2 regions of the Parasediminibacterium sp. HNIBRBA5674 genome follow, and region 2 is predicted to be linked to the other one. Evidence: riboswitches for the same ligand, from Rfam matches in the RefSeq annotation. Region 2 holds a riboswitch; the other holds the start of a gene.
What was found. A riboswitch is a leader RNA that binds a small molecule or an ion and turns the genes downstream of it on or off. The one in region 2 is predicted to bind cobalamin.
Positions count from the first base shown of each region.

Region 1: another riboswitch for cobalamin. It lies ahead of ACT9TX_RS07070 (ribonucleoside-diphosphate reductase small subunit); the one in region 2 lies ahead of ACT9TX_RS00885 (TonB-dependent receptor plug domain-containing protein).

Region 1 is NZ_JBQWIE010000010.1:83,585-88,259, reverse strand. It holds gene ACT9TX_RS07075 (ribonucleoside-diphosphate reductase subunit alpha) at 1-1,220, opposite strand, end outside; gene ACT9TX_RS07070 (ribonucleoside-diphosphate reductase small subunit) at 1,340-2,317, opposite strand; cobalamin riboswitch at 2,444-2,647, opposite strand; gene ACT9TX_RS07065 (PID-CTERM protein-sorting domain-containing protein) at 3,236-3,562, shown strand; gene ACT9TX_RS07060 (porin family protein) at 3,985-4,629, opposite strand.
Region 2 is NZ_JBQWIE010000001.1:221,983-226,657, forward strand. It holds gene ACT9TX_RS00875 (UDP-N-acetylmuramoyl-tripeptide--D-alanyl-D-alanine ligase) at 1-1,227, shown strand, start outside; gene ACT9TX_RS00880 (DUF983 domain-containing protein) at 1,302-1,760, shown strand; cobalamin riboswitch at 2,050-2,257, shown strand; gene ACT9TX_RS00885 (TonB-dependent receptor plug domain-containing protein) at 2,375-4,300, shown strand; gene ACT9TX_RS00890 (hypothetical protein) at 4,503-4,675, shown strand, end outside.

The sequences.
Region 1 (4,675 bases), on a different contig from region 2:
TTATACAATAAATATGGCGTACCAGTTTCTATTTGCGATTCTAATATTTTAAACCAAAGTTCTTGTGCTTTAATGGTTTTTCTTGCTTTACCAGCAGCTTCGTAGCTAGTGTATAATTTCTCAAATTCATCACCCCAGCATTCGCTTAAGCCAGGTGCTTCATTTGGGCAAAACAAACTCCATTCACCATTTTCTTCTACACGTGTCATAAACAAATCACTCATCCACAATGCAAAAAATAAATCTCTTGCACGCATTTCTTCTTTACCATGATTTTTACGTAAATCTAAAAACTCAAACACATCTGCGTGCCAAGGCTCTAAATAAATTGCAAATGCACCTTTACGTTTACCACCACCTTGGTCTACATAACGTGCTGTATCATTAAATACACGCAACATTGGTATAATACCATTGCTAGTACCATTAGTACCACCAATATAACTACCTGTTGCTCTAATGTTATGGATAGCTAAACCAATACCGCCAGCACTTTGCGAGATTTTAGCTGTTTGTTTTAAAGTGTCGTAAATACCATCAATGCTGTCTTCTTTCATGGTCAATAAAAAGCAAGAACTCATTTGTGGTTTTGGTGTACCCGCATTAAATAGGGTAGGTGTAGCATGTGTAAACCAACGCTCACTCATTAGGTGATAGGTTTTAATCACGCTATCAATATCGTTTTTGTGAATACCTACAGCCACACGCATGTACATGTGCTGAGGACGTTCTACTATTTTACCATTTATTTTAAGCAAGTACGATTTTTCTAAGGTTTTAAAACCAAAATAATCAAACGCAAAGTCACGGTCGTAAATAACAGTACTATCTAGCAAATCAGCGTGCTCTTCAATTATTTGCATCACATCATCAGCAATCAACGGCAAATGCTTTCCAGTGGTAGCATCTACATAGTTGTAAAGCTTTCTCATCGTGTCAGAGAAGCTCTTCACGGTATTTTTATGTAGGTTACTTACAGCCACTCTCGATGCAAGAATCGCATAATCAGGGTGTGTAATAGTAAGCGATGCTGCTGTTTCAGCCGCTAGATTATCTAACTCGGTAGTAGCTACGCCTTCGTAAATACCTTCAATGGTTTTCTTCGCCACGTCTATTACGTTCACCATTGGGCTTAGGCCATAAGATAATTTTTCAAGTCTAGCTGTAACCTTATCAAACTTTACAGACTCTTTTTTGCCGTTTCTTTTTATTACAAACATGATGCGCTATATATTTATGATGTACTTGTTTTCTTCTTTTGTTTGCCAGCAGTAATACTACTATTGGGCTTTTGTTGTGTCACTCACTTCTACGTTCTGTTCGCTTTGCAGCAATAGACCTAGAAATCCTCATCAAGCGAAAATGCTTGGGTATCTTTTGTACCCATTACACCAGCTTTTTGATAATCACCCACACGCTTTTCAAAGAAATTGGTTTTGCCTTGCAGCGAAATCATTTCCATAAAGTCAAACGGATTTGTGGTGTTATAAATCGTTGGGTAACCTAATTCGCTCAACCATCTGTCTGCCACAAACTCAATGTATTGTTGCATAAGCGCAGCGTTCATACCTATTAAACCTACAGGCAATGCTTCGGTAATAAATTCTTTTTCAATGGCTACAGCATCGGTAATAATCTTAGTTACTTGCTCTGTAGATAATTTATTTTGCAACATTTTGTACAATAAACAAGCGAATTCGCAATGCAAGCCTTCATCACGGCTTATCAATTCATTACTAAATGTTAAGCCTGGCATTAAACCTCTCTTCTTCAACCAGAAGATTGAGCAAAAACTACCACTAAAGAAAATACCTTCTACAGCTGCAAAAGCCACCAAACGTTCAGCAAAACTGCCATTGTCTATCCAGCGCAAAGCCCATTCTGCTTTCTTTTTCACAGCAGCTATGGTATCAATCGCATGAAATAATTTGTATTTTTCTTCAGCGTTTTTAATGTAAGTATCTATCAGCAAAGCATAAGTTTCACTGTGAATATTTTCCATCATTATTTGAAAACCGTAAAAGCATCTTGCTTCCGGCAATTGCACTTCACTCATAAAGTTTACTGCCAAGTTCTCATTCACTATACCATCACTTGCAGCAAAAAACGCCAATACATGACTAATAAAATGACGTTCACCATCATTTAAACTTTCCCAATCTTTCATGTCGCTACCAAGGTCTATTTCCTCAGCCGTCCAAAAGCTAGCTTCGTGACGCTTATAATGCTCCCAAATGCTAGGGTAGTTAATTGGTAAAATAACAAAACGATCCTTGTTCTCTTTTAAAAGTACTTCCTCAGTTGCTTGCATTGTCATGGTACATTCAGATATTTAAAATTTTCAAATGTTGTACAGTTTTGCGCTGAAATTGTCCTGCAGATATTGCTTTTCTGCAAGAGATTATCAGAACATCACTCTTCACCCGAAAGTGTTGATTCGTTGTTGTTGGTTGTGAATTTGGCAGGTCTTCTGACTTCATCCGTTGTTTGAGCCTTCCCATTTTATTGCTAAAACAGTGGCGTAAGTAGTAAACAATTTTTTATAGGATTTTTACAGCTACGGGGATAGTTTAAGATTTTCACTTAATTCCCTTTTAATTCACGTACGATGGTAGTCATGCGTGCAACCAAATTCAACTGCAATCTAGCAGCTATTTTTTTGAAGATTGTAGTTTGTTATTAACCTGCTGTTGAAAACAATTTCTGAACAAAAATGAAATTTTAAATAAGGCTTATTGGGCTTGAATTTGCGCAAAAAGGGCTAAAAATAAAAAGGGTCTTTCCGTGGAAACGGAACGACCTCTAACGATTGCTTGCCATATGAAAAAGAGATGAAAATATTTTTTGTGGTGATTAGTTACTTATTTCACTAACACAATGTAAAAGTACACGGGTTAAAACAGTGGTAGAAACCCATTTTGTTCGCTTTTTATGATTTCCAAATGCAGTTTACTGGCTGTAATGCCTATGAGTAAAGGATTCTATTGTAAAAGTTTGATGATGGCCAGCAATTAAAAGACCTTTATTTTAATTGTCTTGTTAACACTTATTTAGCAAAAAGAAGGCTTTTGGGGCAAATAAAAAAGCACCAGAGTATGAGTATCAATATTTTATTTACTACCAGTGTTTGTATTGACAAGAACTAAATTATATTCGAATAATAGATATTGTGACTAGATGTTTCTAATTCATTTTATGTTAACCACAAACTTATTCGCTTCAAAATATTAACAACATGAAACTGATAATAAAAAATATCGTAGCTACCATTCGGCAACCACAATTTCTTAAAGCATTGAGCTGTATTATTTTTATAATGATAGCCATGCTACCAAGTTTACATGCACAAATTTCTGACCCAGGTAACGATTCAGGCGAAACTGTACCCATAGATGGCTGCCTAAGCTTACTAGTAGCAGCAGGTGTTGGTTATGTTGCTAAAAAAATCAAGGGTAGAAAAAATATATTATTTAATATGGATAAGATTGGAGCGATATTCTTAGTTCAATACCATGAGACTATTCACTATCATCCCTTACGCATAGTGCGGCAGGTTGAGTAGTTAGTGATTATACTATTATGTATTGTGGCATCTGAAATGCCTTTTATCTGTACTTCAACTTGCCCTTCGGAAAAAGTCCACAGATGTTCGGAACTTTAATAATCCTTTAGGAATTAAATGTTTGTAGCAGCATTCATGCGAATTTAATTCAACCCCTAATTGGGGTTGAATGTATTGTTTGATGACCATTTTGCTCCAAATATGTCACTCCGCTGGAGTGAAAACAAAGTTCCGAATAGCTATGGGAACAAGTTTAAGAGTAGCTAGTTAACCATTACAGATCTCAAACCCAAACAATAAATCTTTTTGGCGTTTCCACTTGTGGCGGGTAGGGCTTTTATTCATTAATCAGAAGGTTTGATACAGTAGATACATAAAAAAAGGATGCCCAATTGGGCATCCTTTTTTTTTGTAAGTAATAGTTAGAAACGTACCCCTACGCTAAAAGCAAAAACTTGATTTTTGTATTTTGGTACGGTACTGCTGCCATCACCATTGTTTTGTTGAAAATCAATATTGTAACGGGCAGAGAAAAAAACATCACTTGCACCAGCTTCAATACCTACTACACCACCAAAAATGTTCTTTTTTAGGTTGTTATTGTCTTCTTCAACTAGTTTTTGATAGCTGGTATTAGCACTTGTAAAGTTTGTTTTTGTAGATATTAAAAATGAATACTGCGGACCTACAACAATACCAAAGTTTTTACTAGGCGAAAATTTCGCAAGAATAGGTACTTCAATAAAATTGGTTGTTACATTATACTCATAGTTACCATTAACCACTGTGCTACCTGTTGTTTTATATCCTTTTTGAGAAAACTGAAGCTCTGGTTGAATGCTAAATCCATTTACAATAGGCAATTCCAAAAAAGCACCAGCATTAAAGCCTGGCTTTAGTTGCGTAGAATAGTTATTGTCATCAGTTTTAATAATATTAGCCAAGTTTAAACCAGCTCTTAACCCAAAATGCAAGCCATTGGTTTTTTCGGCAGTTTTTGTGTCTTGTGCCTTTACATTCACAATTGTTACAAACAGCATAGCAGCTGCGATGATTGTCTTTTTCATGTTCTATAGTTTTAATTCTACTGCACATAACAAAATACCGTGCCAA
Region 2 (4,675 bases):
ACAGACACTAGAAAACTTAAAGATGGTGACATTTTTTTCGCATTAAAAGGGCCTAATTTCAATGGTAACTTATTTGCAGAAAAAGCTTTAGAACTTGGTGCAGCTTATGCAGTAATAAATGAAAAGGTAGGAGATAATGCCAATGATAGATTAATACTAGTAGAAGATGTACTAACTACGTTACAGGCTTTGGCTAAATACCATAGGCAACAGTTTACCATACCGTTTATAGCTATTACTGGTAGTAATGGTAAAACCACTACTAAAGAGTTGGTAAGTACAGTGTTAGCAACGCATTATAAAACCTACACTACACAAGGCAACTTAAACAATCATATTGGTGTGCCATTAACTATATTAAGCATTGGTAAAGATGCAGAAATGGCTGTGATAGAAATGGGCGCAAATCACCAAAAAGAAATAGCCGGCTATTGCACTTATACCTTGCCTAACTATGGTCTTATAACCAATTGTGGTAAAGCACACCTTGAAGGCTTTGGTGGTGTAGAAGGTGTAAGAAAGGGCAAAGGTGAACTGTACGATTTTATACGTGAAAATGATGGTCTTGCGTTTGTATTTAACGATTACGATTACTTGCTTGATATGAGTAAAGGCATTGCCAAATGTTATACTTACAGCACTAGTAACGGTGATATTATAGGTACTACATTGCAAAGCGAACCTTACTTGAAAGTTGCAGTAACTAAAGGTTTGCAAGCTACAATAAGTACTCAGCTTGTAGGTGATTATAATTTGCCAAATGTGCTATGTGCGGTTGCTATTGGTAAATATTTTAACGTGCCAGACGAAAAGATTATAGCTGCAATAGAAAATTATGCACCAAGTAATAGTCGCTCACAGATGATAGAAAAAGATGGTAACCATATAATACTAGATGCTTATAACGCTAACCCAACTAGCATGAAGGCTGCAATAGAAAACTTTGCAAAATTTCCATCAACAAACAAAGTATTAATGCTTGGTGGTATGATGGAATTAGGTGAAGAAAGCATTACAGAACATACCGCTATTATTGAACTTATTAAGCAACACAAATGGGCGAATGTAGTATTGGTTGGTGGTGATTTTAGTAAAATTGAGCATCCTTTTACATTCTTTAATAATTCTTCTGAGGCGAAAATTTGGTTTATTGAGCAAGGCTTTAAGGATGTTTATCTATTAATTAAAGGCTCTAGAAGTATGGCCATGGAAAAGATTTTGCAATAAGTAACAGTAGTTAAGCAACTAATGTTACAAATACAAAACCTAAATGTAGCTACCTTGCGCCCAATATAAGCACCATGGCAGACCAACTGAAAAATACCCCCAACTACATTTTAAGCGTTTTACAAAACAAGTGTCCACGTTGTAGAGAAGGCTACTTGTTTACTACAAAAAACGCGTATGACTTTAAGAACAATACTAAGATGAACGAGCATTGCCCTACTTGTGGGCAATTGACCGAGATAGAAGTGGGCTTTTACTACGGTACTGCTTATGTAAGTTATGCATTGACTGTTGCGTTTTCTGTTGCTAGCTTTATCGCTTGGTGGGTATTTATTGGTGTTTCTATTGATGATAATAGGTTGTTTTGGTGGCTTGGTATTAATTCTTTTATTATGCTAGCCATGCAGCCTTTGCTGATGCGCTTATCTAGAAGTATGTGGCTAAGTTGGTTTGTAAAATACGATGCTAACTGGCAAAACTCTAAGCCAAAAGATGCTGAACGTGTGGTAAAAGAACATATGAATAACTGGTAATGAAATGAGATAATTTGAAAATATTAGCCCCGATTTGGGGCTTTTTTATTGGGTATAAACAGCTTTCGCATAAAAGACTTGAGCCTGATAAATATAGCGTTCTAAAAAAGTAAAGCACTTTGTTGAAAACCTTATTTGTATATTAGGTAAGTAGCCTACACATTTGCAGTGTATTTGGTTCTTGAAAGTAAAAGAATGAGACCGGTAATAATTACTACGCTTTGATAAAAGTTGCAAAAAGTACAAACCGTACAAGTGAGTGACACAACTAAAGCTAAATAGTAATACTACTGCTGATTACATAAAAATTTTACTGAAAGATTAAAAGGGAATTTGGTGAAAATCCAAAACTATCCCCGTAGCTGTAAAGCAGCCTCCCCAAACCCATCCAAAGGAGGGGCTTAGAAAGAGGCAACTTCTATTAAAACCACTGTTAATAACGGGAAGGTGAAGTTGAAATGCTGAGTCAGAAGACCTGCCTTTTACAAAATCATTCACGGCTTTCGGGTGAAAAGCATGGAATGTAAAAGGCTAGCTGCAGATGGCCGTTTATGTTTCTCCGTTTTTTTATTGTCCTGAAAGCTCATTGTTACACTTTTAAAAATTAAAAGACAATGAGCAAAAAATTAACGCTCCTTTCAACAACATTGCTAAGTGCAACGGTATTGCTTGCACAGCAAGACACGCTGGCTACCAAACAGCTAGACGATGTAATTGTAACCGCCAACAAAGTGGCGCAAAAACAAAATACTACAGGTAAAGTAGTAACTGTAATTACCAAAGCACAAATTGAAAAAAACACTGGTAAATCGGTAGCGCAAGTGCTAAACGAACAAGCTGGCGTAGTAATTAATGGCGCTTTTAACAACACTGGTAGCGTACAAACCTTGTACATGCGTGGTGCGAGTGCTGGTAGAACCTTGATACTCATAGATGGTATACCTGTAAATGAACCAAGTACTATTACGAATGACTATGACTTGAACTTGTTTTCTATAAACGATGTAGAGCGTATAGAAATTTGTAAAGGTGCACAGAGTACCTTGTACGGTAGCGATGCGGTGGCTGGTGTGGTAAACATCATTACTGTGAAAAGCAATATTACCAAGCCTTTTGAAGGTAAAGCAACATTAACTGCTGGTAGCTTTAATACTTACAAAGCCAATGTGCAAGTGTATGGTAAACTAGATAAATTTACCTATACAGCTCGCTATGCCAAGTTAACAACAAGCGGTATTAGCAGTGCTAATGATGCTACTGGTACTGGTAATTTTGATAAAGATGGTTATGATGGTAATGTGGCTAATGCAACAGTCCAATTTCAAGCGAATAAGCAGCTAAGCTTTAAGGCATTTACCATGTTTAGCCAATACAAATCTGATATTGATGCTGGTGTATTTGCTGATAAATCTGCCTACTTTATTAATAACAAAAGTGCGATTAGTGGTGCAGGTTTTAACTTTAAAAATGATGTGGTAACGCTTGTAGGTAATTATCAATATACTAAGCTGAAACGCTTGTACGACGATAACTACACGGCTGGTGCACCTTTGTTTACGTTAAACGATTATAACGCCGCTAGTCAATTTGCTGAGTTGTATACCAATGTAAAACTAGGTGCAGGTTTTAACTTACTTAGTGGTGCAGATTATAGATATGGTAGCTATAACAATGAGTACAAAAGTGTATCATCATTTGGTCCTTACAACAGTAATTTTAGAGATACTTCAGTAAGCCAAACAAGTATGTATGCATCGTTAAGTTTTATTGATGCTAAAAAGCATTTATCGGTAGAACTTGGTGGTAGATTGAACACGCATAGCCGCTATAATTTTAACTACACGTACACTTTTAACCCAGCTTATAACTTTAATGATCATTGGCGAGTTTTTGGTAGTGTGGCTACTGGGTTTAAAGCGCCAGGGTTGTATCAGTTAAGTATTAATGCTAAATTATTACCTGAAGAATCTATCAACTATGAGGCAGGTGTACAATACCAAAATAAACATGTAAACACACGTTTGGTGTACTTTAATCGTAAAATAGATAATGGTATAGACTACAACTACATTACGTTTAAGTACTTTAATTACATTAAGCAGCAAGTAAATGGTTTAGAGTACGAACTAACCGTAAAGCCAGTTGAAAAATTGACTATTACTGGTAATTACACATTGCTAATAGGTGAAGAAACATCACAAAACCGTGTGACCAATAAAGACACTGTTACTTATGATTATTTACTACGTAGACCAAAGCATGTAGCCAACTTAACAGTAGGTGTACAACCTTTAACCAAGCTGTATGTAAGCCTTATGGGTAAATATGTAAGCGACCGAAAAGATGTTGGTGGCTACGCAAAAGCTGATGTAGGCTTGGATGGTTATTTTATAATGGCAGCAACAGCATCATATGAAATAAATAAGCTTGTAAAGGTATTTGCCGATGCACAGAATGTTACCAACAAGCAGTTTTTTGATGTACGTGGTTACAATGCCTTACCTGCATTGTTTAACGTAGGTGTTACAGTAAACTGGTAACTATTTTAATTAAAAAAAATAACGAAGGGTTTATGAGTACTAACAATACTCATAAACCCTTTTCTTTAATATACTTCTCATTCATTTTTAAGTTTAAAACTTGCATACTATTGAAAGCATAATAATTAGGTAACACAAAGGCAGTAGTGTTGTAAATGCTGTTAATAATACATTAACGCAGTTTATATAAACACCTAACCCGATGTTTTTAAAAAAAGCGTTACATAGCCCAATCATTCTTTTAATCATTTACACGCTATTCACCTGTATTACAGCATCATCACAAGATAGTCTCAAACAGTCAACGTTACCCTCTACAGTACCTCAAAAAGATTTGATAGATATTGTAAACCATGTACTGCATAAGCATCCAAC